Regions from separate parts of the Pseudomonas sp. EB271-G4-1 genome, predicted to be linked through region 1. Evidence: riboswitches for the same ligand, from Rfam matches in the RefSeq annotation. Region 1 holds a riboswitch; each other region holds the start of a gene.
The links. Region 1 has a riboswitch for cobalamin ahead of AC3WWR_RS27450 (ABC transporter substrate-binding protein). Riboswitches for the same ligand answer to the same signal wherever they lie in the genome.

Region 1 (10,961 bases):
CTCCCCATTCAGCCACGCCACGTCCTGCTCCGTCCAGATGTGATATTCGGGCCTGGAACCAGGATCCTCGTCCAGCGTCGCCACGCGCACGATCATCGCGCTTGAGCCGTTACGCTCTGCCGCAAGGTGCGATCCGCAGTGCGAGCAGAAGTGTCGGATCTTCCCGGGAGTTGACTCGAAAGGCCTCAACGCGTCCAGGCCTCGTGTCCACCTGAAATGCTCTTTCAACACGCCAGCCGTGGAGACATAAGCAGCGGCATGGGTCTTGCGGCAGGTGCTGCAGTGACAATGGCTGATCGGCATATCAATGCTGTCGATCTCATAGCCTACAGCCCCACAAGCGCAGCTTCCTTTCATTTTGTCCTCCGGTTTGGGCACTGTGTGAAGATCACGGCTTTTTGCAGTCTGACGGCGTTTGCCAAGCGACAAGCTCGACGTAGCTCGACTCCCCACCTCCAGTCGCACCCGACAACCAACCCCATACGAAGGACAGGGTGGTCCGCCCCTCGTGATCAACGCCTACCGTGCCACGAGACCAGCCGGACAGAATCTCACCCTCCGTGGTCAGGCAATGAAAAAGCAGCTCGATGGTCTCGGGGCCTGTCACGCGGCCGACCTGATGGCCCATGCGGATCTTGCCGCCCTGGTAGGTACTTGAAATGGCATCTCCCTCGACCTGGTAGTGAAACACCGTGCCTGCACCGGACAGCCCGTGGGTATTGCCTGCTACCGTGAATCGGCGATTGTTCAAACGTTCGGTGACTTGAGAAAAGGGGCTTTCCATGAATGTTGCTTCCTTGTAGTGGAGAGGGTCCATCTTAGCGTTGGAGTACTGATTACTTTCCGGGGAGCGATGCGATCATTTGATCAAATGCCGTTACCGAATATCTCCCATCAAGGTTGCCGACGGTGGGCATTTTTGAAGGAAACCCGAATCGCACTCTGCCGGGAAGCACTTCATCCATGGCTGAGTACCAAGTCAGCAGCGCTTGTTGGAGGCGCACGTGTAGCTCGAATTTGCTGCGTCGGCGGGTGGTGTCTGCTTTGGCACGCGCGCGCGCGAGCTGGGGATCGATGCGGCCAACAATATAACAGTCAGCAAAGCCAATACGTCCTTGTGCGATCGTTTCTCTTGTAGCGTCCAACTCTACCCGCCACTCGGGTTCGCTCGCCTCGCCGATTTGCCAAAGGCTCCAGATGTAGTGGAGCTTGAGAGGATCACTGTCACATAAGGCCCACGAAGAGGTGTTTTCCATGGCCAACGTTTGTTGCCAGCGATCCACGTTTCGCTCTGCCCAAAAGGTGGCTGCTCCGACTGGATTCTTTATCCGGTCCGGCTCGTTATCAAAACGGCCGTTTTCGGGAATGACATGCTGCTTTCCATGCTCGGCGCACCAAGTGGTTTTCCCACTGGCGCTGATACCTTCAACAACCAGGATCATTGTTATGACTGCTCCATTAATTGCGTCATTGCGGCACGCGTCAAAACCTTCCCGTCAGCGGATACTCCACAGCCAGGCGTATCTGGTCGGTGTCCAGTTCTGCCTGTGCGGTATTGCCCCGATGCACATTGTATTGCAACGACAGGGTGGTGCCTTTCGCCGTGCCACCTTGCACCACATGGCGCACCTGCAGGTCACGCTCCCAATGTTTGCCGCCTTCGCCATAACCCAGGTAGGCGTAGCCGCCTTGCGGGTCGACATGGCTTCCATCGATCCGGCTGCCGCGCACATAGGCGGCGCTCATGGACAGGCCCGGTAACCCCCAGGGGCTGGCATCGAGATCGTAGCGGGCTTGCCAGGACTGTTCATGGGGAGCGTTGAAGTCCGACAGCTGGACGGCGTTGCTGATGAAGATAGCGCCACGGGTGACGTAGTCAAACGGTGTGTTGGCGTCCACCTTCTGATAGCCGAGGCTGAAGCCATGGGGGCCTTGGGTGTAAGTGGACATCAGGCTCCAGGTCGTGCTGTCGATCCTGCCGGACAGCGACTTGCCCTCATCCGTGGTGCGGTACAGGTTCAGGTTGATCGACAACGCGCGGGTTTCATCCAGCGGCTGGATGAAGGAGCTACCCAGGTAATGCTGGTTCCAGGTGTCCTCATAGCGCGATGTATAGGCGCTGACGGTCAGCTTCTTTGCCGGTGTGAAGACCACGCCCGCGAGATCGAAGGCATTGCCTTTCACGGCGTTGGAGTAGTTGACCACAAAGCCCTGGTCATGGCTGCTGGCGTTCCGATCGGTACTTTCGCTGAAATGACCAGCTACCAGCGTCAGCGCCTCGAACTCGTTGCTTGTGAGAAACACCCCGGTGGCGGTCTCCGGGAGCAGACGGCTATCGGACGAACTGAATACCGGCGTTTTCACGCGCTGTTCGCCATAGCTCAGCACGGTCGATGACCGGCGCAGTTTGAGTGCCGCACCGCCGCGGCTGAACGCATCCTTGGGATGTCCCTGGTTGTCGAGACCGAGCAATCGCGCTTTCCCTGCGCGGCCACCGCCGCTGTCGAGTTGTGCCCCGAGGTAGGCATGGGCATCCATGCCCACCCCGATCAAGCCCTGGGTGAAGCCCGATTGCACCGTCGCCATCAGCCCGTAGGCCCATTCTTCGGCGTAGCCATTACGCTCATCACGCGGTTTGTAGGCATTACGCGCAGCGCCATTGCGGGCGCCATTGAGGTACTCGCGATGGTCGTAAACCGTGCGATTGAGCACGCTCCAGGCGCTGTCCTGGATAAATCCCTTGGCTTGCGATTGAACTGAATCGGCGAGTGCGAGAGGGCTTGCCAGGGCGAAGAGAATGGCTGATCGGGTATGCATTCCGGGGTGTCCACAAACAAATCAGGATGAGCGCAAGCGCAGGATGTGCGTGCCGTCGAAGGGGTCAATGAGGTAGTGCGCGTGCACCCCGAAAGTCTCCAGCAGGCGTCGCGGGGTCAACACCTCGAGCGGCTTGCCAAGGGCCACCAAGCGCCCTTTTTCCAGCACCGCCAGACGATCGCAGGTGAGTGCCTGGTTGAGGTCGTGCAGGGCAATCACGGTGGTCACGGGCAATGCGTGAACAACGTGCAGAATCGCCATCTGGTGCTGGATATCCAGGTGGTTGGTCGGTTCGTCCAGCAACAGGATCTGCGGGCGCTGGGCCAGGGCGCGAGCGATATGCACGCGCTGACGCTCGCCGCCAGAGAGGCTACGCCACGTGCGCCTGCAAAGATGCGTCGCATCGACGTCGCGCAAGGCTTGATGGACGATGTCTTCGTCCGCCTTCGACCATGGACTCAAGGCCGACAACCACGGCGTTCGGCCCAGGGCCACGGCATCGAACACACTGATCGCATCCAGGGTGTCGGCCTGCTGCTCAACCACCGCCAGGGTTTGGGCGATGGTTCGCCGGGACAGGGCCTTGAGGTCTTGGCCGTTGAGATGGACCGCTCCCCGGCTGGGCCCACGCACGCCGGCCAGCAGTTTGAGCAGGGTGGATTTTCCAGAGCCGTTGGGCCCGACAAGGCCCAGGGTTTCGCCACGACGAATGTCCAGGTGAATCTGGTGCAGAAGTTCAACTTCGCGGATATGCAATCCGAGGCTGGAACAACTCAGCACGGTTTCGTCGGTAACCGGCGCAAGCGCATTCATCGGGCATTCCTCCGACCGACCAGGATCAGCGCAAACACCGGCGCGCCGACCAATGCCGTAATCACGCCGACCGGAATTACCTGGCCCTTGATCAAGGTTCGCGACAGCACATCGGCGGCCACCAGAAACACCGCACCGCCCAGCGCACTCGCCGGCAACAGGCGGGTATGCCGAGTGCCCAGCAACAGCCTTGCGGCGTGGGGAATGACCAGTCCAACGAAACCGATAGAGCCGACAATCGACACCATCACCGCCGTCACCAGGGCGGCGCAACTGATCAACAGAAATTGCACGGGACGAACCGCAATGCCGAGTGAGGCCGCGGAGTCGGCGCCAAAGGTGAAGGCATCCAGTGCCCGCCGGTGCCACAGGCAAACCGCCAGGCCGGCCACCGCAACCGGTACAGCCAGCCACACGGAGGGCCAGCGCACGCCACTGAGATTGCCCAGTAGCCAGAACATGATGCCGCGAGCCTGTTCGGAACTGGCCGACTTGGTGATCAGGAACGCGGTGAGCGCATTGAACAGTTGTGAACCGGCAATGCCCGCCAGGATGATCTGGCCGGTACTGCCGGGCGAACCGCTGGCACGGCCCAGCAATACCACGACGGTGAAGGCGGCGACGGCGCCGGCAAACGCCCCGGCCGACATCGAAATTGCTCCGGCACCCAGGCCCAGCAACGCCACCAGCACCGCACCCGTCGAGGCCCCCGCGGAAATGCCAAGCAGGTAGGGATCGGCCAACGGGTTGCGCAGCAACGATTGCAGGATCACCCCGCAGGTCGCCAGGCCCGCCCCGCAAGCCGCCGCCACCAACGCGCGAGTCAGGCGGTAGTTCCAGACGATGCCCTCATCGATAGGATCGAGGACATACCCGGCCATCCACATTTTATTGGCCAACACCTGGAACACCACGCCGGGTTCGATGCGGGTTTCACCGATGGCCACGCCGGCGATCACGGCCACGAGCAGCATCACCAGTGCAAGCAGAGTGCGAATCAGCGTTGCGGTCATTTTGGCAGGTCGTAGCGGTTGATGGCCGTTGCCAGCGATTCGAGACCGTCGAACATTCTCAAGCTGGCCTGCATGGCCATGGCGTCGAGGATAATGATGCGGTTGTTTTTCACCGCGTCCATGTTGCGGGTCACGGGATCGCTGCGCAGGAATTGCAGTTTCCGTTGATAGTCGTCAGCCGGGAAACGCCGGCGATCCATGCGGGCGATGACCAGGAATGTCGGGTTGGCCTTGGCGATGGTTTCCCAGCCAACGGTTGGCCACTCTTCGTCGGACTGCACCACATTGCGCACGCCCAAGGTGCCCAGCATGAAGTCGGGGATGCCCTTGTGCCCGGCGACATAGGGATCGATGTCCAGGCTGGCACTGGAAAACCAGACCAGCGCGCTGGTGTGCGTGAGGTCTTTGCCTTGCACCGCGGCAATGGACTTGGCCAGGCTGGCCTGCAGTTGCGCGTTCAGTTGCTGCCCGCGCGCCTGGACATCAAAAATCTCGGCCAGCTGGGTAATGCTCTTGTAGAGACTGTCAATGCGAAACGGCTGCAGGCGGGTGCCGTCGGCCCCCACCAGGTTGTCCTTGGATTCGCAGTCCGAGGGCATGAGATAGGTTGGAATCTGCAGTTCGTGAAACTGCTCGCGGGTAGCGACTGCGCCTTGCGGGCCGACCATCCACTCAAGTTCGACAGCGACCAGTTCCGGGCGCTTGCCGATGACCGACTCGAAACTCGGCTCGTTATCGGCCAGGCGTTCGATCCTGTCGTTTTGCCCCTTGTATTTGCCCAGCACATCATTGAACCACAGCGAAGTGCCGACCAGTTTGTCACCGAGTCCCAGGGCGAAGAGCATTTCGGTGCCGGCCTGGCCGATAGTCACCGCCCGGACAGGGGCGTGCGTGAACGTCAGTGTGCTGCCGCAGTTCTCGATCGTCAGCGGGTAATGAGTAGGGGAGGCACAGGCGAGGGCAGAAAGTCCCAGGCCGGTGACGAGGGCGAAAAAGCGCGGCAACAGCATGATGCAATCTCCATTTGAACCGTACACGCAGCCAGGGTGCAAGGTCTGGAAAACACATCATCGAGCGCTGCCGAAAACAGCAGTGCAAGGCCCATCACCTGAGTGACGCGCGCGCAGATGTCCTTCCCGGACACCCCGCCGGTTAGTGATTTGTTGCTTGGCCGGCAGGTCTCCTGACTGATGCGTCATGGCGTGCTCCAGCCTTCCCGGGAATCGATCCCAGTGGCAGTTCAGGAGCAGGCTCGGCACCTACAGTTGCGGGGGCAGTTCCGTTTGATGCGTTGGCAGCATCACGGATTCCCTATTAATCCCGTTTGGGAACCGGCGGCGGCATGGTAGTCGATCATGCCGCCCGAGGCGAACCCATCGCCTGATCAGAAGTATTTGAGCCAGGCGATATCGCGACGACGCGCCTTCAATGCGGCGAACCAGCGCACCGGTGGATACAGCGTTGCCGCCAGGAGCACGGCGATCAGCCATACGGTACCTATGCCGTGGAAGCCGAAGTAGTCGCCCTGGTTCAGGCCGAAAAATGCCGCGCTGAGCAGATAAAGCATTTTCAGCACATACAGATGGAGCAGGTAGAAAAACATCGGTGCCGCGCCAAATACCGCCAGGATGCTGATCCATTGGCGCTGCCGGGCCCGCTCGAAGCCAAGCAGCAGTAAAAGCCCCACGCCCAGTGTCAGGCACAGGAACAGCAGGGAAGGGGGGTACTTGGTGATGTTGAAGAAACTCATGAGGGTTTCTGTCGTGCTTTCATGAACCACCCACTGCGCTTCGCCATAACCGTTGACCAGGCGCAGGGCGATGAAACCGATCAATGCACAGGCACCTGTCAGCAACAGATAACGCTGACGCATTGCGAACGAGGTAGAGCGCGCGAACCACGGACCGATGCAGTAACCCAGGGCGATGACGCCGATCCACGGCAGCACGGGGTAGGAGGTGCGCAGGCGCAAGTGGTCGGAGAATTCGATCCAGCCGCGATCATGCAAAATCGCCCAAGGCAGGTGCAGCGCCGATCCGGGCGGGAAGTGCAGGGGATCGAGCAGGTTGTGCAAACCGACTATGGCCAGGCCCAGGACACACAATATTGGCCGAGGTAGCCAGGCCAATACAGAGAGAGCAATCATGCTGACACCAATCGCCCAGATCACCTGCAGGTAGATCACAGCAGGCGGGAACTGAAAGGTCCAGGCGAAATTCACCAGGGTGAACTCCAGCACAACCAGGAACAGGCCACGCTTGAACAGGAACATCGACGGCGTGCCCTGGTGCTTCTCACCGTACAGGAATGCCGACAGTCCAGTGAGCAGAACGAACACCGGCGCACACAAATGTGCGAGGGTGCGGCTGAAAAACAACGTTGGCTCCGTGCTGTCGACGAGCATCGGGTCGGTGACCTGGCGGTGCAGGAAGAACGTCTCGCGCACATGGTCCAGCAGCATGAAAATAATCACCAGGCCCCTGAGGGCATCGATGGACGTCAGGCGTTGGCCCAGGCGGGTGATGGGCGGGATTTGAACAAGGTTTGTCATCGAAAGTCGCAGGCAGGGGGTGGGTCACGCTGTCGGTTAGCAATCGACAGTTTCTATGTTGTTATAACGTAACATACACCCTATTGCTGTGTCATCAGCAGCCGCTCTACCGTAAAACCTTTGTTTCTCAGTCGTTTCAATAGGGCTGCGTAAGCTTGAGGGGCTACGTGAGTTGTTCGAGACAAAATCCACAAATATTTGCGAGTCGGCTCACTGACGGCGGCCAGTTGATATTGGTTGTCAATATCTACAATCCAGTAGTCCCCCCACACTGCCGGAAGGAACGACAGCCATTCTGGCGCGAAACGCACTTTAAGCTTTGGAGAGTGGGTATCACCCACTTGATGACCAGTGGCGATAAAAAGATAGGGTTGGCCATTGCGCAATCGACAGCGGTAGAGCGCTTGCACGGTACCGTCGGCTTGCAGGTGAAAATCGGTGCGGGTGAAGCCCGCGCACTTTTTCTGAAACTGATTGGGGGTTCGGGCGATCTCGTACCAGATGCCCATGAACCGAGGAAGATCAATACTGACGACAGGTTGCAATGAGCGATTGGGGCTGTCTGCCTGATTACCAGAAACGGTAGAACTCAAACCGGCCCAAATCAGGCCAGTAAAAAAGTAGTCAAGTATTCTGCGCATAGCACTATCGCTCAAAACTGGCGACTCATACCCCTTTTGCCGTTGGAAAGTCTGGTGAACAACCTGGTTCTTAGGTTCAACGATAGACCTAAAGCCAGTTCAATCCATTGTATCGCTCCAATTTGGTACTGATGAACGGCGGCCGTGCTTGTTGAGCCAGGCGAGTTTGCTGCATAGATGTGAATGACCCCGGGTTTTATAAGTGCTCTCTAGGCTCGCGGTGCAATGTGTTTGAAACTCAATCGGTGACAGCTGAATGTCCAATAATTGCAAGTTAGACGGCTTTCAAATGCACGCTGGTGAACGGCCGACGCGACGATAGGAATTCTCGGTAACGCAGTCATTCGTGCGGGGGACATGGCCTGGCGTTCGTGGTTACCAGCCGCTCACCTGTGCGGCTCGATTCATCTAACTGCCCCGGCGCCAGTGAAAGCAATCGTGCGGTATTGATAAGCGCCATATGGCTTAAGGCCTGCGGGAAGTTTCCTAGCATGTGTCCGCTGCGAGGGTCGAACTCCTCGGCGAGCAGGCCAACGTCGTTGCGCAAAGCTAGCAGGCGCTCGAACAGCGCCTCGGCCTCAACTTGACGACCGGTCACGGCGAGGCAGTCGGCTAACCAAAAACTGCAAGGCAGAAAGGCACCTTCGCCTGGCGGTAGGCCGTCGACGGCCGTCGCAGTCTCAACGCGGTAGCGCAGCACCAGGCCGTCGACCACAAGTTCGCGTTCGATCGCAGCGATCGTGGATCGTACTCGAGAATCGTCCGGCGGCAGAAAGCCTACCAGTGGGATGAGTAGCAGGCTGGCATCAAGCGCCGTACTGCCGTAATGCTGAGTGAAGCACTTACGTTTCACATCGAAGCCAGCTTCGCAGACCTGCGCATGAATTTGTTCGCGGGTTCGACGCCAGGCCGCAACGGGGCCCTCTAAGCCATAGCGTTCGACCGCTTTTATACCTCGATCGAAGGCAACCCAAGCCATTACCTTCGAGTGCGTGAAATGCCGTCGAGGCCCACGGACTTCCCAGATACCCTCATCAGGCTCTTGCCAATGGCTGTCAAGATAGTTCAGCAAGGCACACTGGATGTTCCAAGCATGCGGCTGCAGCACCTGACCCGCCGCGCGCGCCAAATGCAGGGTGTCCATCACTTCTCCATAGACGTCGAGCTGGAACTGTTCCGCCGCTGCATTGCCTATGCGCACCGGTGCGGCCTGCATATAGCCAGGAAGCCACGGGATTTCGGTTTCTTTAAGCCGGCGTTCGCCTGTCACGCTGTACAGTATCTGCAGGTCGGCCGGGCTACCCGCCACAGCGCGCAACAGCCAGTCGCACCAAGCCAGAGCCTCGTCGGTATAACCAGCGAGTAGCAGAGCGTTTAGTGTGAAGGTCGCGTCGCGTAGCCAGCAGTAACGGTAGTCCCAGTTACGCACGCCACCCGGGTACTCGGGCAGCGAGGTGGTTGGTGCTGCGACGATGCCACCTGTGGGCTGGTAGATGAGTGCCTTTAGCGTGAGTAAGGAGCGCAGCACTGCATCCTGCCAGCGGCATTCAAAGCGACAGCGCCCAGACCAATTCTGCCAGTGGCGCTCGGTTTGCTCCAGCGTACTTTCGGCGTCAATGGCGTGCTGTGCCGGTTCATGCGACGGCCGGTAATTGAGCACGAAAGGCACGCGCTCACCGACTCCGACTTCAAAGTCGGCCCGTGAGGTCATCTGCTCGCCACGTATGTGTACAGGGGTATGCAGTTCGAGAGTGTCTGGCCCGGCAGTCGCGAACAGCGCGCCATTGTGCCGGGTTACCCAAGGGACAATGGAGCCGTAATCAAAACGGATAACGAGTTCCATTCCCATGGCGACGCGCCCCCGCAGGCCTACGACGATGCGTAACACATCCCAACGTTCGTTCGATAATGGCATGCAATCAATCAGGCGTACTGCACCAGAAGGGGTCTCGAAGTCTGTTTCCAGGATTAAAGTACCTTCGCGATATCGGCGACTTACCGAAGTGATTTTTTCGCGTGGGGCAATCGCCCAGCGCCCATTCTCTGAGCCACCTAGCAGGGCTGCGAAGCAGGCGCCCGAGTCGAAATAGGGCAAGCACAGCCAATCGATCGAACCATCACGGCCCACCAGTGCGGCGGTATGGCCGTCACCGATCATGGCGTATTGCTCTATAGGCATGGACATTGTTCAACTCGCCGAATCAGAATGCTGCCAGCCGTAATCGGTGTTATCGAGTGCGGTCAGTAACGGCTGATGTTTTGGCCTCAATGCGGATCTTGGCTAAAGCGTTCATGGGCGACCTCTACGATGAGGTCCCTAAGAAATCATAGCAGGGGGTTGCCTTGCGTGTAGCGGCTCAAGTGATGCAATAGGCCAAGGCCAAGGCCAAGGCCAAGGCCAAGACTGATGCGTGATGCCCGGAAAGTTTTACTACTCTGCACGGGGTGTGCATCATCGCGCAGCCCAAAACATATTCCACGCTCGTGCAAGCTTATTGGCCACCTTGGGAAAGAACCGGGCCTATCCTGCATCGCCGAAGATCACCTTGGCCATGGCATTAATGTGCGCGAAGCGGAACAACCGATGTGAGCGCCCGGCAGAGACATCTCTGTATTCCGCCCGCGATGTCCGGAGATGGTATGCCCAAGCTCTGCTGCCAAGGCTGGAGCATAAGAACAACCCAGCTTCTGGCATCAGATGGTGCAGCGCTAATCGTGGCTTCGTGTGAAGCTGTGGCTCATCACCAATTGCCGCATCCCCAGTTCGGGATTAGTAACCTCCTGCAATCTGACATCTTGCAGCTGCTGAACTACGCTTTGGTTCCAGGACTCATGGAAACGACATGCATTGAATGTCATCGTCAAACTCCGCGTAGGAACCTGTTAATCAAGGAGCAGGCAGATGCGGGACAGGTTTCTTCCAATACTGGTCGCCGTTTTAAGCATGTCCTGGTCTGTTTTGCTCTTCGCAGAAGACGCACTGCACCCTGTTGAACATCCTCCTGCAGATCTCAAAGTCGCCAATCGCAGCATCATGGTCTTCCGTGCAACTCTGCTGGGAGAGTCCCCGGACACTCGAGCGAAGCGCGCGAAAACGGTGATCAACTGCGTATTTCGCTCATCGTG
Region 2 (8,076 bases), on a different contig from region 1:
ATATCCAGCAGCAAATTTTCCAAGGCCTCGCGATACGAACCCGGTTCTTTCCACATCCCCCGCTGTTGCGCTTCGAGCAAACGCTCGGTCATGTCGCGCAAGGCATGGGGGTTATGCTCGCGTACGAAATCCCGAGTGCCCGGGTCAAGTAGATAGGCATCGGCCAGCAACGCGTACTGGTGATCGTCGATCAACCGCGTGGTGGCGTCGAAGGCGAACAGATTGTCCACCGTCGCGGCCATTTCGAATGCGCCTTTGTAGCCGTGCCGCTTGACCCCGTCGATCCACTTTGGATTGGCCGCCCGGGAGCGGATCACCCGGTTCAGTTCTTCCTTCAGGGTGCGGATCTTCGGCAGGTCCGGCTGGCTGTGATCGCCGTGATAACTGGCCGCCGCCTCGCCACTCAGGCTTTCCACGGCAGCCAGCATGCCACCCTGGAATTGGTAGTAATCATTGGAATCGAGCAGGTCGTGCTCACGGTTATCCTGGTTTTGCAGCACCGCCTGTACCTGGCTCAGGCGCTGGGAAAACTGCTCACGGGCCACCGTACCTTCATCAGACCCGCCGTACGCGTAGCCACCCCAATTCAGGTAAACCTCGGCCAGGTCCTCGCGGCTTTGCCACAGGCGACCATCGATGGCGCCCTGCACGCCTGCGCCATACGCGCCGGGCTTGGCACCGAAAATGCGCCAGCCGGCCTGCCGCCGCGCCGCGTCTTCATCCAGTCCCGATTGCAACAGCGCTTCACGCTCGGCGCGCACCTTGGCTGCCAGCGGATTCAAGTCATCCGGCTCATCGAGCGCGGCGACCGCTTGCACGGCCGCATCGAACAGGCGGATCAGGTTGGCGAAGGCATCGCGGAAGAAACCCGATACACGCAAGGTCACGTCCACCCGCGGACGATCAAGCAGGCTCAGCGGCAGAATTTCAAAGTCGTCCACCCGTTGACTGCCGGTGGCCCAAACCGGTCGCACGCCCATCAACGCCATGGCCTGGGCGATATCGTCGCCGCCGGTGCGCATGGTCGCAGTGCCCCAGACCGACAGGCCGAGCTGACGCAAATGATCACCATGGTCTTGCAGGTGACGTTCGAGAATCAGGTTGGCGGACTGGAAACCGATGCGCCACGCGGTGGTGGTGGGCAGGTTGCGTACGTCCACCGAATAGAAGTTGCGCCCGGTGGGCAGCACGTCCAGGCGACCGCGACTCGGCGCGCCACTGGGGCCTGCCGGGACGAACCGGCCGCCGAGGGCGTCGAGCAGGCCACGCATTTCTGCGGGGCCACAGGCATCCAGCCTGGGTGCTACCAGTTCGCGCAAATGCTCGAGGATAGCGTTCACTTCAGTCCAGCAAGCCTCCTTTGGGAGGTTCTCACAGGGGGCATTCAACACCTGTGAAATAAGCTGTGCGGCGAACAGTTCGAGGCGTTCGCGGGTATCGCCCGTGGTGCGCCAGGGTTCACCGCTGACCGACAATAATTCGCCGGGACGCGGTCCGCTCCACGGCTCGGCCAGCGCGCAATCCAGTGGGTCGAAGCCCAGCGCGAACGCCTTGGCCAAGGCCCGCAGCACACTCGATTGCGCGCCACGGCCATCGCCCCGGGGAATGCGCAGCAGCGCCAGCAACGTATCGATGCGCAGCCTTCCGGCCGGTGACTCGCCAAAAACATGCAAGCCATCGCGGATCTGCGACTCTTTCAAGTCGCACAGGTAAGTGTCCAGGCGCGGCAGCCAGATCGCCGCATCCGCATCGCTATCGAGCTGATCGTCCAATTGCAGCTCGCGGTCTATGTGGGTGTCCCGGACCAATTGCAGGATGTCGCGCTGCAGTTCCCGCGCTCGCCGTGGATCGAGCAATTGCGCTTCGTAGTATTCGTCGGCCAGCAACTCGAGATTACGCAGCGGGCCGTAGGTCTCGGCGCGGGTCAGTGGCGGCATCAGGTGGTCGATGATCACCGCTTGCGTGCGGCGCTTGGCCTGGGCGCCTTCACCCGGGTCGTTGACGATGAACGGATAGATGTTCGGCAACGGCCCGAGCAGCGCATCCGGCCAGCAGTGCTCCGACAACCCTACGCCCTTGCCCGGCAGCCATTCCAGGTTGCCGTGCTTGCCCACGTGGATTACGCCGTGGGCGCCGTAGGTATTGCGCAACCAGAAATAGAACGCCAGGTAGCCATGGGGAGGCACCAGGTCCGGGTCGTGATACACCGCACTTGGATCGACCTGGTAACCCCGCGCCGGCTGGATGCCAACGAAGGTCAGGCCAAAGCGCAACCCGGCGATCATCATCCGCCCGCCACGACACATCGGATCACTGTCGGGCTCGCCCCAGCGCTCCAGCACGGCCTGGCGATTGACTTGCGGCAACGCGTTGAACATCAGCAGGTAATCGTCCATGGCCAGGCTTTGCTGGCACGGGCGTTGATCGAGGGTTTCGAGGTCGTTGCTGACACCGCCCAACAATTGCTGGATCAACGCGGTGCCGCTGGCAGGCAGATCGGCTGGCAGCGGATAGCCTTCTTTATGCAGCGCACGCAGGATATTCAAAGCCGCAGCCGGTGTATCGAGCCCGACGCCGTTGCCTATCCGACCATCACGGGTCGGGTAATTTGCCAGAATCAGCGCTATGCGTTTTTCGCCATTGGGCAACCGCGCCAGATCGATCCAGCGCCGCGCCAGTTGCGCGACAAAGTCCATGCGTTCTGGCTGAGCGCGATAGCAGACCACGTCGGACTGACTGCGCTCGCTGCGCCAGGCCAGGTCCTTGAAGCTGATCGGGCGACTGATGATGCGCCCGTCCAGTTCCGGCAGCGCAATGTGCATCGCCAGATCGCGGGGGCCGAGGCCTTGTTCGCTGGCTCGCCAACCCGGTTCATTGTCTTGGGCGCAAATGGCCTGGATCACCGGGATATTGCGGCGAAATGGCCGCAAGTGCGGTGCCTCCGGACTGGATTGGGCGAAACCGGTGGTGTTGAGAATCACCCCCGCCTCGACTTCATCCAGCCAGTCCTCGACCACGGCAAGGCAGCCAGGCTCTTTCAGGCTGGCCAGCGCAATTGGCAACGGGTTAAGCCCCGCCGCCTGCAAGCGCTGACAGAAAACATCAATGAATGCGGTATTCGCCGCTTGCAAATGCGAGCGATAGAACAGCACCGCCGCCACTGGCTGACCGCTCTGCCACTGGGCCCGCCAGTCGCTCAGCGCCGCAGGGCTTTTTTGTGGGTGGTAAATCGCCGTACGCGGCAAGGTGTGCGGCTCGGCCCAGGCGTAGTCGCGATCGAGCCAACGATTGGCCAGGCAACGGAAAAAGTCGAGGGCATTGCCCATGCCACCCTGACGCAGGAATTGCCAAAGCCGGTCGCGATCCCCAGCGCCCACGGTGCTCAGATCACTGAGCTCCGGGTCCGGTCGATCATCGCCCGGCACCAGGATCAGCTGTACACCCCGCTGCGACAACTCCACCAGCCGCTCGACGCCATAGCGCCAATAGGCAATGCCGCCGTGCAGCGAAATCAGGATGACCTTGGCATGGCGCAGGACTTCGTCGACATACAGATCAACTGATGCATGGTTCTGCACCTGCATCGGGTTGGCCAGGCGCACGCTTGGGTAGTCTTCGGGCAACTGCTGCGCCGCTTCGGCAAGCAACGCCAGGCTGGAGTCGCCGCTGCACAGGATAACCAGCTCGGCGGGGGTTTGCCCTAGGTCGGCAATGTTGTCATCCGACACGAATCCGCCGGGCTGGGTCCTGAGCAGGTGCATGGGTTACACGCTGAGCGCGGCGCGCAATTGCGCTTCGAGCGTTGTGGCGTCCAGCGCCTGGCCAATCAACACCAGACGGGTGGTGCGTGCTTCTTCAGCGCTCCACTGGCGGTCGAAATGCTTGTCGAATCGGGTGCCCACGCCCTGGATCAGCAGGCGCATCGGTTTGTTCGGGACCGCGGCGAAACCTTTGACGCGCAGGATGCCGTGCTGCACCACCAGTTGGGTCAGCGCATCCATCAGCAGGCTTTCGTCGGATGCCGGCAGTTCGATGGAGATCGAATCGAAGGCATCGTGGTCGTGATCGTCTTCGCCTTCATGGTGGTGATCGTGATGGCTGTGACGGCTGTCGATGTGTTCTTCGGACCCGGCACCGAGGCCGATCAGCACGTCCAGCGGCAGGCGCCCGCTACTGGCTTCGATGACTTTCACCGCTGGCGGCAGTTCCTCGGCGACTTCCAGGCGTACGCGTGCCAGGTCTTCAGGGCTGATCAGGTCGGCCTTGTTGAGGATCACCAGGTCGGCGCTGGCCAACTGGTCGGCGAACAGCTCGTGCAAAGGCGATTCGTGATCCAGGTTCGGGTCGAGTTTGCGCATGGCGTCGACTTGATCCGGGAACGCGGCGAACGTGCCAGCCGCGACGGCCGGGCTATCGACCACGGTGATCACCGCGTCAACGGTGCAGGCACTGCGAATTTCCGGCCACTGGAAGGCCTGGACCAAAGGTTTTGGCAGGGCCAGGCCGGACGTTTCGATCAGGATGTGGTCTAGGTCGCCACGACGGGCCACCAGTTCGCGCATCACCGGGAAGAACTCTTCCTGTACGGTGCAGCACAGGCAGCCGTTGGCCAGTTCGTAGACACGGCCGTTGGCCTCTTCTTCGGTGCAACCGATAGAGCACTGCTTGAGGATTTCGCCGTCAATGCCCAGCTCGCCGAACTCGTTGACGATCACCGCGATGCGGCGGCCCTGGGCGTTGTCGAGCATGTGCCGCAGTAAGGTGGTTTTGCCCGAGCCGAGGAAGCCGGTGACGATGGTGACGGGGAGTTTGGCCAGTGTTTTCATCGGATGCCCTTTGGCAAGGTGGCGGGCATACGGGACGAGAACCGGCAACGCACACGCGCGCAGGAAGCGTTCGCCACCGGATCACCCCGCCCGGTTGTAGTGAGAATCTGTATCGAGGCAGGTCTCCTGGCTGACGGCTGGCCAGTCGTTGGACTGGCGGTTGCTGCGCCTTCCCGCGCGCGCCATGGCTGGCGCATGCAGTGGCATGGCAGAAACTGAACCGTTCACAGTTGCGGGGGCAGCCGCGGCATTGACCGCGTTCCCTTCTTAGCTTCGACAAACGCCGAAGAACCTCGAAAGCGCAAGGCTACGCATGGTATCGGGGCGGGTCAATGTTCACATGATTCCTGCGGTGCGCCCTTCGCGAGCAAGCCCGCTCCCACACTTGAGGGTCTGCCCTGAAGGAACTCGGTCAAATGTGGGAGCGGGCTTGCTCGCGAAGGGAACGACTCGATGTTCAAGTGAGAACCCTTGCCAATTGACGCCCGCCCCCCGCCCATGCTCTCCTACGCATCTTGTTACGGGTGCCCTTCACAGGGTGAAACGGGAAACCGGTGAATCATGTGCTTTACTTCAGGCCATGTCAGTCCGGTGCTGCCCCCGCAACGGTAAGCGAGTGAAGCGTCAGATCCACTGTGCCAATGCGGCATGGGAAGGTGACGCTGGAAGGTTCAGGCTAACGCCTGCGCCCCTCGTGAGCCCGGAGACCGGCCCGCAACACAAAGTGACCATCACCATCACTTCAATCAACAAACCCGCGGTGGGCGGGCGCTGTTCGGACTTCTGCGCGCTCGGTCGTGCGGAGTTCTGCTTGCGCTCTTATTCCCCGCTGACCGAACAGAGGGAAGCGCCATGTCGATTATCAGCAGCACCGGCCACAGCAATGCCGCCAGCAGCACCACTACCCTGTCCCAACGCCTGACCGCGGCGATTTTTGCGTCAATCCTCGGCGCCAGCCTGGTGTATTTCGCCGGTTTCTCGCACATCGAAGCAGTGCACAACGCCGCACACGATACGCGCCACAGTTCCGCGTTCCCGTGCCATTGAGACCTGTCGACATGATCAAGCGTATTGCGCAAACCGCAGGTTTCACCGGGTTGCTGGCCGCCCTGCTGCTGACCCTGCTGCAAAGCTTGTGGGTTTCACCGCTGATTTTGCAGGCCGAAACCTACGAACAATCAGGACCAGCAGCGGTTGAAGTTCATGAACACGCCGCTGGTGTAGCCGCACATACCCACGATGCCGAAGCCTGGGAACCGGAAGACGGCTGGCAGCGCGTGCTGTCGACCACTGGCGGTAACCTGGTAGTGGCGGTTGGTTTCGCCCTGATGCTCGCTGGTCTCTACACCCTGCGCGCGCCGACCAAAACCTCCCAGGGCCTGCTCTGGGGCTTGGCTGGCTACGCGACATTTGTGCTGGCGCCGACGCTTGGCCTGCCACCTGAGTTGCCGGGCACCGCGGCTGCCGATCTGGCGCAACGCCAACTCTGGTGGATCGGCACCGCCGCCTCCACCGCTGTCGGTATCGCCCTGATCGTGTTCAGCCGTCACTGGCTGATGAAAGTCCTTGGCGTGGCGATCCTTGCGGTGCCTCATGTGATTGGCGCTCCGCAACCGCAAGTGCACTCGATGCTCGCTCCAGAGGCACTGGAAACTCAGTTCAAGATCGCTTCGCAGCTGACCAACATGGCGTTCTGGCTGGCCCTGGGCCTGATCAGTGCCTGGTTGTTCCGCCGCAAAAGCGATGGTCAATACCCCGCATGACAGGCCTCAGCGCAGCGCCGACCCTGGTGGTCGGCCTGGGCTGCCAGCGTGGCTGCCCCGTCAGCACGTTGCGGGCACTGCTTGACCAGGCACTGCAGGCGCACCAGATCGAACTGCATCGGATCAAGGCCCTGGCCAGCATCGACTTGAAGCGCGACGAACCGGCGCTGAACGAACTGGCCGAACAGCTTGGGTTACAGATGATGTATTTCAGCAGTGAACAACTGGCGAGCTATCAACCCCGACTGAGCCATCATTCGGACATCGCCTTTGAACGCACCGGGTGCTATGGCGTAGCGGAAAGTGCCGCCCTGGCACTGGCCGAGCAACTGGCCAACGGCCCGGCTACATTGCTGATCCCACGCCAAAAATATGCCCAGGCTACCCTCGCATTGGCTGGCGCCGCGTAAAATCCCCGATAATCTGCGCATTCGATCATGAGCATTCTTCATCTGAAGCCTTGCCCAGCGTCCCTTTTCAACAGGAATCCTTAATGACGGTCTACTTCATTGGCGCAGGTCCCGGCGATCCCGAACTGATCACCGTCAAAGGCCAGCGGTTGATTCGCACCTGCCCGGTGATCATCTATGCCGGCTCGCTGGTGCCCGCCGCCGTGTTGGAAGGGCACTGCGCCGAACAGGTGGTCAACAGCGCCGAACTGCACCTGGAACAGATCATCGAACTGATCAAGACGGCCCATGCCAATGGCCAGGACGTGGCGCGCGTGCATTCCGGTGACCCGAGCCTGTACGGCGCAATAGGCGAGCAGATACGCCACCTGCGAGAACTCGGCATCCCTTTTGAAATAGTCCCCGGCGTGACCGCCACGGCCGCCTGCGCTGCGCTTCTGGGCGCGGAACTGACCTTGCCGGACGTTTCGCAGAGCGTGATCCTGACACGCTACGCCGACAAGACCGAGATGCCCGCGGGCGAGGAACTGGGCAGCCTGGCGCAACACGGGGCGACCATGGCGATTCATTTGGGGGTCAAACACCTGCAGAAAATCCTGGCCGAACTGCGGCCGCATTACGGCGCAGACTGCCCAATTGCGGTGATTCACCGGGCGACCTGGCCGGATCAGGACTGGGTGGTGGGGACGCTTGAGGACATTGCCGACAAGGTGGAAGCCAAGGGGTTTCGGCGCACGGCGCTGATTCTTGTGGGTCGGGTGCTGGGCAGTGAGCAGTTCAGCGAGTCGTCGCTGTATCGTGCGGGGCATGCGCATCTCTACAGGCCATGATGATCGTTCCCACGCTCTGCGTGGGAATGCAGCCCGGGACGCTCTGCGTCCCCTCTAAAGCCGAACGCGGAGCGTCCGATGAGGCATTCCCACGCAGAGCGTGGGAACGATCGGCGCTCACGATGGGCGCCGTTTTTTCATTTTGCAGCGAACACCTTAGTAGTAGGCGTTTTCTTTCTGCGTGTGGTCGGTCACGTCGCGCACGCCCTTGAGCTCGGGAATACGCTCGAGCAAGGTGCGCTCAATG
Region 3 (10,961 bases), on a different contig from region 1:
GGCCCATGGCTTTTTCCTCGTCATTGAGGAATCCGGTGAGCACATCCACCGGTTGCCCGCTTGGCTTGCCACCGCTGAAGGGCACGAAAATCACTTTGTAACCGCTGTGCGGCTTGCGGTTCCAGGAGCCATGCTGGCCGATGAACGCACCTTCCTTGAACTGCACCGGCAATCGGTTGCCTTCGGCAAAGGTCAGGCCAAGTGAAGCGGTGTGAGGCCCCACCGCATAGTCCGGGGCGATCGCCTTGGCCACCAGGTCCGGGTTTTGCGGGTCGACACGCTCGTCGACGTGCTGGCCGTAATAACTGAATGGCCAGCCATAGAAGGCGCCGTCTTTCACCGAGGTGATGTAGTCCGGCACCAGGTCGCTGCCGATTTCGTCCCGCTCATTCACGGCGGTCCACAGCGCACCGCTTTGCGGCTCCCAGGCCATGCCGTTGGGGTTGCGCAGGCCTGAAGCGAAGATCCGGTGGTTGCCGGTGGCGCGATCCACTTCCCAGATCGCCGCGCGCCCTTGCTCCTGGTCCATGCCGTTCTCGCCGACGTTGCTGTTGGAACCCACCGTGACATACAGCTTGCTGCCGTCCTTGCTGGCGATGACGTTTTTGGTCCAGTGGTGATTCAGGGTGCCCCCTGGCAAGTCGACGACCTTGATCGGTTTGTTCTGGATTGCCGTGTTGCCGTTCTCATAATGGAAGCGCAACAGCCGGTCGGTGTCGGCCACGTACAGGTCATTGCCGACCAGGGTCATGCCGAAGGGCGAGTTGAGGTTTTCCAGGAATACCGTGCGGGTTTCGGCAACGCCATCGTGGTTGCCATCTCGCAGCAGGGTGATGCGGTTCGGGCTCGGCACGCCGGCACCGGCGCGCCCCATGACTTTCTTGGTGATCCAGCCCTTGATGCCTTTGTTGTCATCGGGTTTGGGCGGGGCATTGGTTTCGGCAACCAGCACGTCGCCATTGGGCAGCACATAAAGCCAGCGTGGATGATCGAGGTTCTCGGCAAATGCGCCGACATGAGTACCGCTGGCCGCGACGGGTTTTGCGCCGTCCGCCCAGCCAATGGCCGGGGCGATGTTCATTGTCGGGAACAGCGTCTTGTTCGGTTCCGGTAGCTTGGGGGACGGCCCGATGCCGTCGGTGACTTGCAAGCGGGCGGTTTCGCCACAGGCGACGAGCCCTCCCGCTAATGCGATGACGAAAACCAGCTCGGATGTGCGCATTGCTGACCTTCCCTATGAATGCAGTGACTTAAATCATAGAGAAGCGGCAAAGCCCGATGGTTCAACCTTTAGCCGCGAGCTTCCTTGAGCAACACGGCAATGCCTGGGTGATAGTGACCGGCTTCATTGCGCAATTTGCGATAGGCATAGGGGAAATACCAGGCCACGGCGCAGCAATGCTCCTTTTGCAGGTCATCGACCATGTCCTGGAGTTCCTCCGGGGTGGCGCCTTGCTGGCTCTTGTGGGGAGCGACGAACAGGCAGCCGATTCTCAGGTCGCTGGCGTAGCTGATTTTTTTCGCGTCACTGGTGATGTCCAGCAAGGCCTGGGTCAGGTTCAGGCTGTTAACGCGTGGCCAGCGCTGCGTGGCCTGCAGCCAGGCGCGATCTTCGGTGGTGGCGATAAACAGGTCGGCGCGGCCGTTGCGTTCGCCTTCTTCGGTCTGTTTGCGCGTGGGCGATTGTTGCAGTGTGACCATCTCAGCCATCCATGCCGCGGCAGAAAGCAGGCCGAGGTTGGCTTTTTCATCGAGCCAGTAGGGTGTCTCGTTGTCGCCGCGAACGGCGTTATAACGATCGATACAGTCGAACCAGCGCTCCAGCACCGGACGCAGGAATTCCAGCTTCGGATTACTGATGATCATGCCTTGCATAGGGCTCACCTTATTATTGTGTTGTGAGATTGTGGCAAATTGATATCACTGAAGTGAGTGTGACACAAGATTGACGTCATTTTATGAATGGTTGGCAGTTATTCGTTCCGGCACCCTGTCTTCAATTGACGCTCCACCCCCAACCCTCTAACCTTCGCCGCTTGTTTCAGGTGCTCTGTGGCTTGGGTCGACAGAGTGAAACAGGGAAGCCGGTGAGTGAGCGCTTCAGTCGATGAAGCCCTGCGATCCCGGCGCTGCCCCCGCAACGGTAAATGAGTGAAAACTGCGCTTGAAGCCACTGCGTCGATCCATCGATGCGGGAAGGCGCGCAGCGAGGCGTCACGCCGCTCATGAGCCCGGAGACCGGCCTGATCCATCCAAGCGGCATCACGGTGGGCGATGCCAGGCTTCTTGCCGTCTATTCTTGTGCCTGCCCGCCGTTAATCCTGCCTCAACGGAGAGCTCCCCCATGTCTGACAATCCTGATCGTGACGAACGTCACCTGGCGCGCATGCTGCGCAAAAAGGCCGTCATCGACGAACGCATCGCCAATTCCCCAAACGAATGTGGCCTGCTGCTGGTGCTGACCGGCAATGGCAAAGGCAAGAGCAGTTCGGCGTTCGGCATGCTGGCGCGTGCCATGGGTCATGGCATGCAGTGCGGCGTGGTGCAGTTCATCAAGGGGCGTAACAGCACCGGTGAAGAGCTGTTCTTCCGGCGCTTTCCCGAGCAGGTGCGTTTTCATGTGATGGGCGAGGGCTTCACCTGGGAAACACAGGATCGCCAGCGCGACATCGCGGCTGCCGAAGCGGCCTGGGCGGTGTCGCAGCAACTGCTGCGCGACTCGTCCATCGGCCTGGTGGTGCTGGACGAACTGAACATCGCCCTCAAGCACGGCTACCTCGATCTCGATCAGGTGCTCAGCGATTTGCAGGCGCGTCCGCCTATGCAGCACGTGGTGGTTACTGGTCGCGGCGCCAAGCCGGAGATGGTTGAACTGGCGGATACCGTCACTGAAATGGGCATGATCAAGCACGCCTTCCAGGCCGGTATCAAGGCGCAAAAAGGCGTGGAGCTGTGAACCAGCCTCGACGTTGCCCGGCGGTGCTGATTGCTGCGCCGGCGTCCGGCCAGGGCAAGACGACCGTGACCGCTGCGCTGGCCCGGTTGCATCGTAACCAGGGCCGTAAGGTTCGCGTGTTCAAGTGCGGCCCGGACTTTCTCGATCCGATGATCCTCGAACGCGCCAGCGGTGCGCCGGTGTATCAACTGGACATGTGGATGGTCGGCGAGCAGGACAGTCGCCGCCTGTTGTGGGAGGCCGCCGGCGACGCTGACCTGATCCTGATCGAGGGTGTCATGGGGCTGTTCGACGGTACGCCGTCCAGCGCTGACCTGGCGCGGCATTTCGGCGTGCCGGTGCTCGCTGTGATCGACGGCACCGCCATGGCCCAGACCTTCGGCGCACTGGCCCTGGGCCTGGCGCGTTATCAGCCGGACTTGCCGTTTGCCGGCGTGCTGGCCAACCGCGTGGGCACCCTGCGCCACGCGCAACTGCTCGAAGGCAGCCTGACCGAAGGCCTGCGCTGGTATGGCGCCTTGTCACGGGAGACCGGGATCGAATTGCCGAGTCGACACCTTGGCCTGGTGCAGGCCAGCGAGTTGAATGACCTGGATGTGCGCCTCGATGCGGCGGCCGAGGCCCTGGCCGGCAGTTGCGAAGTCGAACTGCCGCCGGCGGTGGAATTCGCCGCGCCCGATGTGGTGACAGTCGAGCCCTTGCTGGCTGGCGTGCGCATCGCCGTGGCCCGTGACGAAGCGTTTGCCTTTACCTATGGCGCCAGTCTCGATGTGCTGCGGGCGATGGGCGCCGAGCTGCGGTTTTTCTCGCCGATCCGTGATGCAGGTTTGCCAGAGGCCGACAGCCTGTACCTGCCGGGTGGCTATCCGGAATTGCACCACGTGGCATTGGCGCAGAACACTGCCATGCTCAGCGCCATCCGCGCCCACCACGCGGCAGGCAAACCCTTGCTGGCCGAATGCGGCGGCATGCTTTATTTGCTCGATTCGCTGACCGATGTCGAGGGCACTCGTGCCGAGCTGGTCGGCTTGTTGAAGGGCGACGCGGTGATGCAAAAGCGCCTTGCTGCATTGGCTCTGCAAGCGGTTGAGCTGCCGGAAGGTTCTTTGCGCGGGCATACCTATCACCATTCGTTGACCACGACCGAGCTTGTTCCGATTGCCCGTGGCCTGAGTCCTAACGGCGGGCGTGGGGCCGAAGCGGTTTATCGTGAGGGGCGGATGACGGCCTCTTACGTGCACTTTTATTTCCCGTCCAATCCATCAGCGATTGCCGCTTTGTTTGCGCCTGACTGGACGGACGCCTTCGCGAGCAGGCTCGCTCCCACAGGGGAACGCATATCAAATGTGGGAGCGAGCCTGCTCGCGAAGAGCCATGACTGACAACGCCTTCAGCCAGGCCGAACGCGACGCGGTCTACCGCGCCATCGGTGAACGCCGCGACATGCGTCACTTCGCCGGCGGCACGGTCGAGCCCGAGCTGCTGCGACGCCTGCTCGAAGCCGCGCATCAGGCCCCAAGTGTCGGCCTGATGCAGCCCTGGCGGTTCATCCGCATCAGCGATCGAGCCTTGCGTGGCCAGATCCAACAGCTGGTGGAGCAAGAACGTATCCGCACCGCCGAGGCCCTGGGTGAGCGCACCGACGAATTCATGCACCTCAAGGTCGAGGGCATCAACGATTGCGCCGAAGTGCTGGTCGCCGCGTTGATGGACGATCGCGAACGGCACATCTTCGGTCGTCGCACCCTGCCGGAAATGGACCTGGCCTCGTTGTCTTGCGCCATCCAGAACCTCTGGCTGGCGTCCCGCGCCGAAGGGCTGGGCATGGGCTGGGTCTCGCTGTTCGAACCGCAAGCCTTGGCGGACCTGCTGGGCCTGCCGCCTGGTGCCAAGCCCCTGGCCATTCTCTGCCTGGGACCGGTCAAGGCCTTCTATCCGGCGCCAATGCTGGTGCTCGAAGGCTGGGCGCAGGCGCGTCCGTTGAGTGAGCTGCTGTACGAAAATTATTGGGGAGTGAGTCAATGAGTGTGGCGTTGTTGAGTGTCGCCGCGGTAGCGCTGGATGCGCTGCTGGGTGAGCCCAAGCGCTGGCATCCGCTGGTGGCGTTTGGCCGTTTCGCCGAGCGCATCGAGCAACGTTTCAATGGTGGCGGTCGCGGCTGGCGCAGCCATGGGGTCACCGCGTGGGTGATCGCCGTAGTGCCGCTGACCCTGTTGGCCACGGCGCTCTCATGGGCGCCGTACGTCGGCTGGATCGTCGAGATTCTCGCGCTCTATTGCGCCCTGGGCATGCGCAGCCTCGGCGAGCACGTCACGCCGGTGGCCAAGGCCTTGCGCAGCGGTGACCTTGAAGAAGCGCGCCAACGCGTGAGTTATCTGGTCAGCCGCAAAACCAGTGATCTGGATGAAACCGCCGTGGCCCGTGCCGCCACCGAATCGGTGCTGGAAAACGGCAGCGACGCGGTGTTCGCCGCGCTGTTCTGGTTTGCCGTGGCCGGTGCGCCCGGCGTGGTGCTCTACCGTTTGAGCAACACCCTGGACGCGATGTGGGGCTATCGCAACGAACGCTTCGAGCGTTTCGGCTGGGCGGCGGCCAAGATCGACGACGTGCTCAATTACATTCCGGCGCGCCTGGTGGCGCTGACCTATGCACTGCTGGGCAAGACCCGACTGGCGTTGAAATGCTGGCGTACCCAGGGGCCAACCTGGGACAGCCCGAATGCCGGTCCGGTGATGGCGGCGGGGGCCGGTGCGTTAGGCGTCGAGCTGGGCGGGCCGGCGATTTATCACGGTGAACTGCATCAGCGCCCGGCGCTGGGCGAGGGCGTGCCGGCGGATGCCGACGCCATCGACCGCGGCTGGCAACTGGTGCAGCGTGGGGTATGGTTGTGGCTGCTGATTCTGTGCGTGGGGTCTGAATTTTATGCTTGAGCACGGCGGACGACTGCGCAAGGCGGCGCACGATTACGGCATCGATGAAGCCGATTGGCTTGACCTGTCCAGCGGCCTGGCCCCCTGGCCGTTTCCAGTGCCGGACATCCCGCAACGGGCCTGGGCGCGATTGCCGGAAACCAATGACGGTCTGGAGCAGGCGGCCTGCGACTACTACGGCACCTTGCAAGCGTTGCCGGTCGCCGGTTCGCAGATGGCCATCCAGTTGCTGCCGCGTTTGCGGCGGGCGGGCAAGGTCGGCGTACTGTCACCCTGTTATGCCGAACATGCCGAGGCGTGGCGGCGCAATGGCTACATCGTGCGCGAAGTGCTGGAGCAGGAGGTCGACTTCTTCGTCGATAGCCTCGACGTGCTGGTGGTGGTCAACCCGAATAATCCAACCGGGCTGAACCTGACGCCCGCCCGGCTGCTCGACTGGCATTCGCGCCTGGCCCCGCGCGGTGGCTGGCTGGTGGTGGACGAGGCCTTCATGGACAACACGCCGCACCTGAGTGTGGCGCCGTTTGCCCATCAGGTAGGCTTGATCGTGCTGCGCTCCTTTGGCAAGTTTTTCGGCCTGGCCGGCGTGCGCCTGGGTTTTGTCCTGGCTGAGCGCAAGTTGCTCAAGTTGCTCGCCGAGCAAGTAGGGCCGTGGGCGGTCAGCGGGCCGACCCGAGTGCTGGGCCAGGCGTGCCTGCGCGACACCGAAGGGCACGTTCGGCAGCGCGAGCGCGCCGATGAGGCCAGTGCGCGGCTGGCCACCCTGTTGACCCGGCACGGCTTCCAACCCCAAGGCGGGTGCGCCTTGTTCCAATGGCTAATCACCGAGCGCGCCGAAGTACTGCACGAGTTCATGGCCCGGCGCGGCATTCTATTGCGCCTGTTCACCCACAACAGCAGCCTGCGTTTCGGCCTGCCTGGCGATGAAGCCGACTGGGCCCGCCTCGACTGCGCGTTCGACGCCTTCACCAGGGAAAGCCAATGACCACGCTAATGGTGCAGGGCACCACATCCGACGCCGGTAAAAGCACGCTGGTGACGGCACTGTGCCGCTGGGTTACGCGCCAGGGTGTCAGCGTGGTGCCGTTCAAGCCGCAGAACATGGCGCTCAATAGCGCGGTGACTGCCGACGGTGGCGAGATTGGTCGCGCGCAAGCCGTGCAAGCCCAGGCTGCTTTTCTTGAGCCCCACACCGACATGAACCCGGTGCTGCTCAAGCCCAACAGCGATACCGGCGCCCAGGTGATCATCCATGGGCGTGCAGTCACCACGATGAATGCCGTGGCCTATCACGACTACAAATCCATTGCGATGCAAGCGGTGCTGGCGTCCCACGAACGCTTGAGCTCAGCGTATCCAGTGGTGATGGTCGAGGGGGCGGGCTCACCGGCCGAGATCAACCTGCGCGCTGGCGACATCGCCAACATGGGCTTCGCCGAAGCGGTCGATTGCCCGGTGGTGCTGATCGCCGACATCAATCGGGGCGGGGTTTTCGCTCACCTGGTGGGCACCCTGGAACTGCTGTCGCCCTCCGAGCAGGTGCGGGTCAAAGGTTTCGTCATCAACCGTTTTCGCGGTGACATCGCCCTGCTGCAACCCGGTCTCGACTGGCTGGAAGCGCGCACTGGCAAGCCGGTGATCGGCGTACTGCCTTACGTGATGGACCTGCACCTGGAGGCCGAGGACGGCATCGACCAGCGCCAGGCCGACAAGGCCGGGCAGCTGTTGAAGGTGGTGGTGCCGGTGCTGCCGCGCATCAGCAACCACACCGATTTCGATCCACTGCGCCTGCACCCGCAAGTGGACCTGCAATTCATTGGCCCCGGCCAGGCGATTCCAGCGGCCGACCTGATCATTCTGCCAGGCTCGAAAAGCGTGCGTAGCGATCTGGCCTATCTGCGCGCCAATGGCTGGGACGCCGCGATCTCGCGACACCTGCGCTATGGCGGCAAAGTCCTGGGTATTTGCGGTGGCCTGCAGATGCTCGGCGAGCAGGTGCATGACCCGCTGGGACTTGAAGGCGCGCCGGGGTCCAGTGATGGCCTGGGCCTGCTGGCATTCACCACGCAGCTCGAAGAACACAAGCAGCTACGCAACGTGCGCGGGCGTCTTGCACTGGAGAATGCCGAGGTCTGCGGCTATGAGATTCACGCTGGCGTTACCACCGGACCTGCCCTGGAAAATGCCGCCGTGCAGTTGGACGATGGTCGTTGCGATGGCGCGCAGAGTGTCGATGGGCAAATTTTCGGCACCTATTTGCATGGCCTGTTTGAATCCCCGGCGGCGTGCAGTGCGCTGTTGCGATGGGCGGGTTTGCAGAATGTGCAGGAGGTGGATTACCACGGCTTACGCGAGCGGGATATCGAGCGCTTGGCGGATCTGGTTGAAAAGCATCTGGATACCGGGCTGTTGCGCGAGCTCTGTGGTTTTTAAGTTGGCCGTGCTGGCCCCATCGCGGGCAAGCCCGCGCCCACAGGGTTAACGGGTGTACTTAAGTTTTGTGACCAACCCAAACAACTGTGGGAGCGGGCTTGCCCGCGAAGGGGCCCGTCATGACACTGCACATTTTATGGAATAAACCATGCTCCAACTGATCCTCGGCGGCGCCCGCTCCGGCAAGAGTCGCCTGGCTGAAAAGCTGGCGACAGACAGCGGCCTTCAAGTGACCTACATCGCCACCAGCCAACCCCTGGACGGTGAAATGAACGAGCGTGTCGCCCATCACCGCGCCCGCCGTCCGACCGAATGGGCGTTGATCGAAGAGCCTGTGGAACTGGCCCGCATCCTGCGCGAAACCGCCAGCAGCGAGCGCTGCCTGCTGGTGGACTGCCTGACGTTGTGGATGACCAACCTGCTGATGCTCGATGACACCGAGCGTCTGGTGGCCGAGCGCGAAGCCTTGCTCGAATGCCTGGCGTCGTTGCCGGGTGAAATCATTTTTGTCAGCAACGAGACCGGAATGGGCGTCGTGCCGCTGGGCGAATTGACTCGCCGCTATGTCGATGAAGCCGGTTGGCTGCATCAAGCCCTGGCCGAGCGTTGCCAGCGTGTCGTCCTGACCGTTGCCGGCCTGCCCCTGACTTTGAAAGGAACTGCTTTATGAGCCCAACCTGGTGGCTGAACCCCTGCAAACCGATCGACGCCCAGGCGGTCGAGCAGGCGCAAGCCCGTCAACAGCAACTGACCAAGCCGGCCGGCTCACTCGGTCAGCTTGAGTCGGTGGCGGTGCAACTGGCCGGACTGCAGGGGCAGGTGAAGCCGAGTCTGGAGCGGTTGTGGATCGCGATTTTTGCCGGTGACCATGGTGTGGTGGCCGAGGGAGTGTCGGCCTATCCCCAGGAAGTTACCGGGCAGATGCTGCTCAACTTCGTCAGCGGCGGTGCAGCGATCAGTGTGTTGGCGCGGCAGTTGGGCGCCTCCCTGGAAGTGGTCGACCTGGGCACCATCACACCGTCGTTGAAACTGGCGGGTGTGAGACACCTGAACATCGGGCCCGGCACGGCGAATTTTGCCCAAGGGCCAGCGATGACCGCGGCGCAAGGCGAACGCGCGTTGCAGGCCGGTCGCGACAGCGTTGAGCGCGCCGTTGCGATGGGTGCGCAACTGTTCATCGGTGGCGAAATGGGCATCGGCAACACCACGGCGGCCAGCGCCCTGGCCTGTGCCTTGCTCGATTGCCCGGTGGTGCATCTGGCCGGGCCGGGTACGGGGCTGGATGCGGCGGGTGTCAGTCGTAAAGCGCAAGTGATCGAGCGCGCGCTGGTGCTGCACGGCGCTCAACGTGGCGATGCGCTGCAGACCTTGTTCAATCTGGGCGGTTTTGAAATCGCGGCACTGGTGGGCGCCTACCTGGCGTGCGCCCAGCAAGGCATTGCAGTGCTGGTGGACGGGTTCATCTGCAGTGTCGCGGCCTTGGTCGCGGTGCGCTTGAATCCGTCGTGCCGCCAATGGCTGTTGTTCGGTCATCGCGGAGCCGAGCCGGGCCATCGTCATGTGCTGGAAACCCTGAAGGCCGAACCCTTGCTGGACCTCGGCTTGCGCCTGGGCGAGGGCAGTGGTGCCGCGCTGGCCGTGCCATTGCTGCGTCTGGCCTGCGAGCTGCACGGGCAGATGGCGACGTTCGCCGAAGCGGCGGTGGCGGACCGTCCGGCATGATCTTGCATCTGGACTTGTTGCGTCACGGTGAAACAGAACTCGGTGGCGGCTTGCGCGGCAGCCTTGACGATGCGCTGACCGACAAGGGCTGGGCGCAGATGCGCCAGGCGGTGGCGGGGCAGGGGCCCTGGGATCGCCTGGTCAGCTCGCCTTTGCAGCGCTGTGCGCGTTTCGCCGAAGAACTGGCGATGCAGGCAGGACTGCCGATCGAGCTGAACAAAGACCTGCAGGAACTGCACTTCGGTGCCTGGGAGGGACAGAGTGCCGCGGCACTGATGGAAACCGACGCCCAGGCCCTGGGTTTGTTCTGGGCTGATCCGTATTCGTTTACCCCGCCAGAGGGTGAACCGGTCGCGGAGTTTTCAGCGCGAGTACTCGCGGCGGTCGCACGCTTGCATGGGGCGTACGCCGGAGAGCGTGTGCTGCTGGTCAGTCATGGCGGGGTCATGCGTTTATTGCTGGCCCACGCCCGGGGCTTGCCCCGCGAGCAACTGCTCAATGTCGAAGTGGCGCACGGCGCGCTGTTCTCGCTCTTGGTCGAGCCCGGTGGTGTCTTGAGGGAAGTGCGCTGAACATGTTGCCATTCTGGATCGCCCTGCAATTTCTCAGCAGCCTGCCGATTCGTCTACCGGGCATGCCAACGCCTGAGGAACTGGGGCGCTCGCTGCTGTTTTATCCGCTGGTGGGTGTGCTGTTCGGCGTGATTCTGTGGGCGCTGAACGGGCTGTTGCTGGGCACGCCACTGCTGCTCCATGCCGCACTGCTATTGACGGCGTGGGTGCTGCTCAGTGGCGCGCTGCACCTGGATGGCCTGGCCGACAGCGCCGATGCATGGCTGGGCGGATTCGGCGACCGCGAGCGCACGCTGACGATCATGAAGGATCCGCGCAGCGGGCCGATCGCCGTGGTCACGCTGGTGC

Region 2: it holds a riboswitch for cobalamin, as region 1 does, so the genes downstream of both, AC3WWR_RS25180 (CbtB domain-containing protein) here and AC3WWR_RS27450 (ABC transporter substrate-binding protein) in region 1, are expected to answer to the same signal.
Region 3: it holds a riboswitch for cobalamin, as region 1 does, so the genes downstream of both, cobO (cob(I)yrinic acid a,c-diamide adenosyltransferase) here and AC3WWR_RS27450 (ABC transporter substrate-binding protein) in region 1, are expected to answer to the same signal.

Annotation. Positions count from the first base shown of each region.
Region 1 covers NZ_JBYTEO010000082.1:58-11,018, reverse strand. The annotation lists gene AC3WWR_RS27480 (GFA family protein) at 1-357, opposite strand, end outside; gene AC3WWR_RS27475 (avidin-fold protein) at 389-784, opposite strand; gene AC3WWR_RS27470 (hypothetical protein) at 837-1,442, opposite strand; gene AC3WWR_RS27465 (OprD family porin) at 1,483-2,817, opposite strand; gene AC3WWR_RS27460 (ABC transporter ATP-binding protein) at 2,839-3,630, opposite strand; gene AC3WWR_RS27455 (FecCD family ABC transporter permease) at 3,627-4,643, opposite strand; gene AC3WWR_RS27450 (ABC transporter substrate-binding protein) at 4,640-5,653, opposite strand; cobalamin riboswitch at 5,800-5,994, opposite strand; gene AC3WWR_RS27445 (acetyltransferase domain-containing protein) at 6,028-7,194, opposite strand; gene AC3WWR_RS27440 (lipocalin family protein) at 7,275-7,835, opposite strand; gene AC3WWR_RS27435 (glycoside hydrolase family 15 protein) at 8,176-10,020, opposite strand.
Region 2 covers NZ_JBYTEO010000064.1:652-8,727, reverse strand. The annotation lists gene cobN (cobaltochelatase subunit CobN) at 1-3,761, opposite strand, end outside; gene cobW (cobalamin biosynthesis protein CobW) at 3,765-4,826, opposite strand; cobalamin riboswitch at 4,926-5,137, opposite strand; cobalamin riboswitch at 5,332-5,556, shown strand; gene AC3WWR_RS25180 (CbtB domain-containing protein) at 5,679-5,873, shown strand; gene AC3WWR_RS25175 (CbtA family protein) at 5,885-6,589, shown strand; gene AC3WWR_RS25170 (cobalamin biosynthesis protein) at 6,586-6,999, shown strand; gene cobM (precorrin-4 C(11)-methyltransferase) at 7,083-7,829, shown strand; gene nfuA (Fe-S biogenesis protein NfuA) at 7,986-8,076, opposite strand, start outside.
Region 3 covers NZ_JBYTEO010000094.1:8,611-19,571, reverse strand. The annotation lists gene AC3WWR_RS28905 (PQQ-dependent sugar dehydrogenase) at 1-1,222, opposite strand, end outside; gene AC3WWR_RS28900 (hypothetical protein) at 1,291-1,875, opposite strand; cobalamin riboswitch at 2,027-2,261, shown strand; gene cobO (cob(I)yrinic acid a,c-diamide adenosyltransferase) at 2,345-2,956, shown strand; gene AC3WWR_RS28890 (cobyrinic acid a,c-diamide synthase CobB) at 2,953-4,338, shown strand; gene bluB (5,6-dimethylbenzimidazole synthase) at 4,331-4,981, shown strand; gene cbiB (adenosylcobinamide-phosphate synthase CbiB) at 4,978-5,886, shown strand; gene cobD (threonine-phosphate decarboxylase CobD) at 5,879-6,871, shown strand; gene AC3WWR_RS28870 (cobyric acid synthase) at 6,868-8,319, shown strand; gene cobU (bifunctional adenosylcobinamide kinase/adenosylcobinamide-phosphate guanylyltransferase) at 8,468-8,989, shown strand; gene cobT (nicotinate-nucleotide--dimethylbenzimidazole phosphoribosyltransferase) at 8,986-10,041, shown strand; gene cobC (alpha-ribazole phosphatase family protein) at 10,038-10,613, shown strand; gene AC3WWR_RS28850 (adenosylcobinamide-GDP ribazoletransferase) at 10,616-10,961, shown strand, end outside.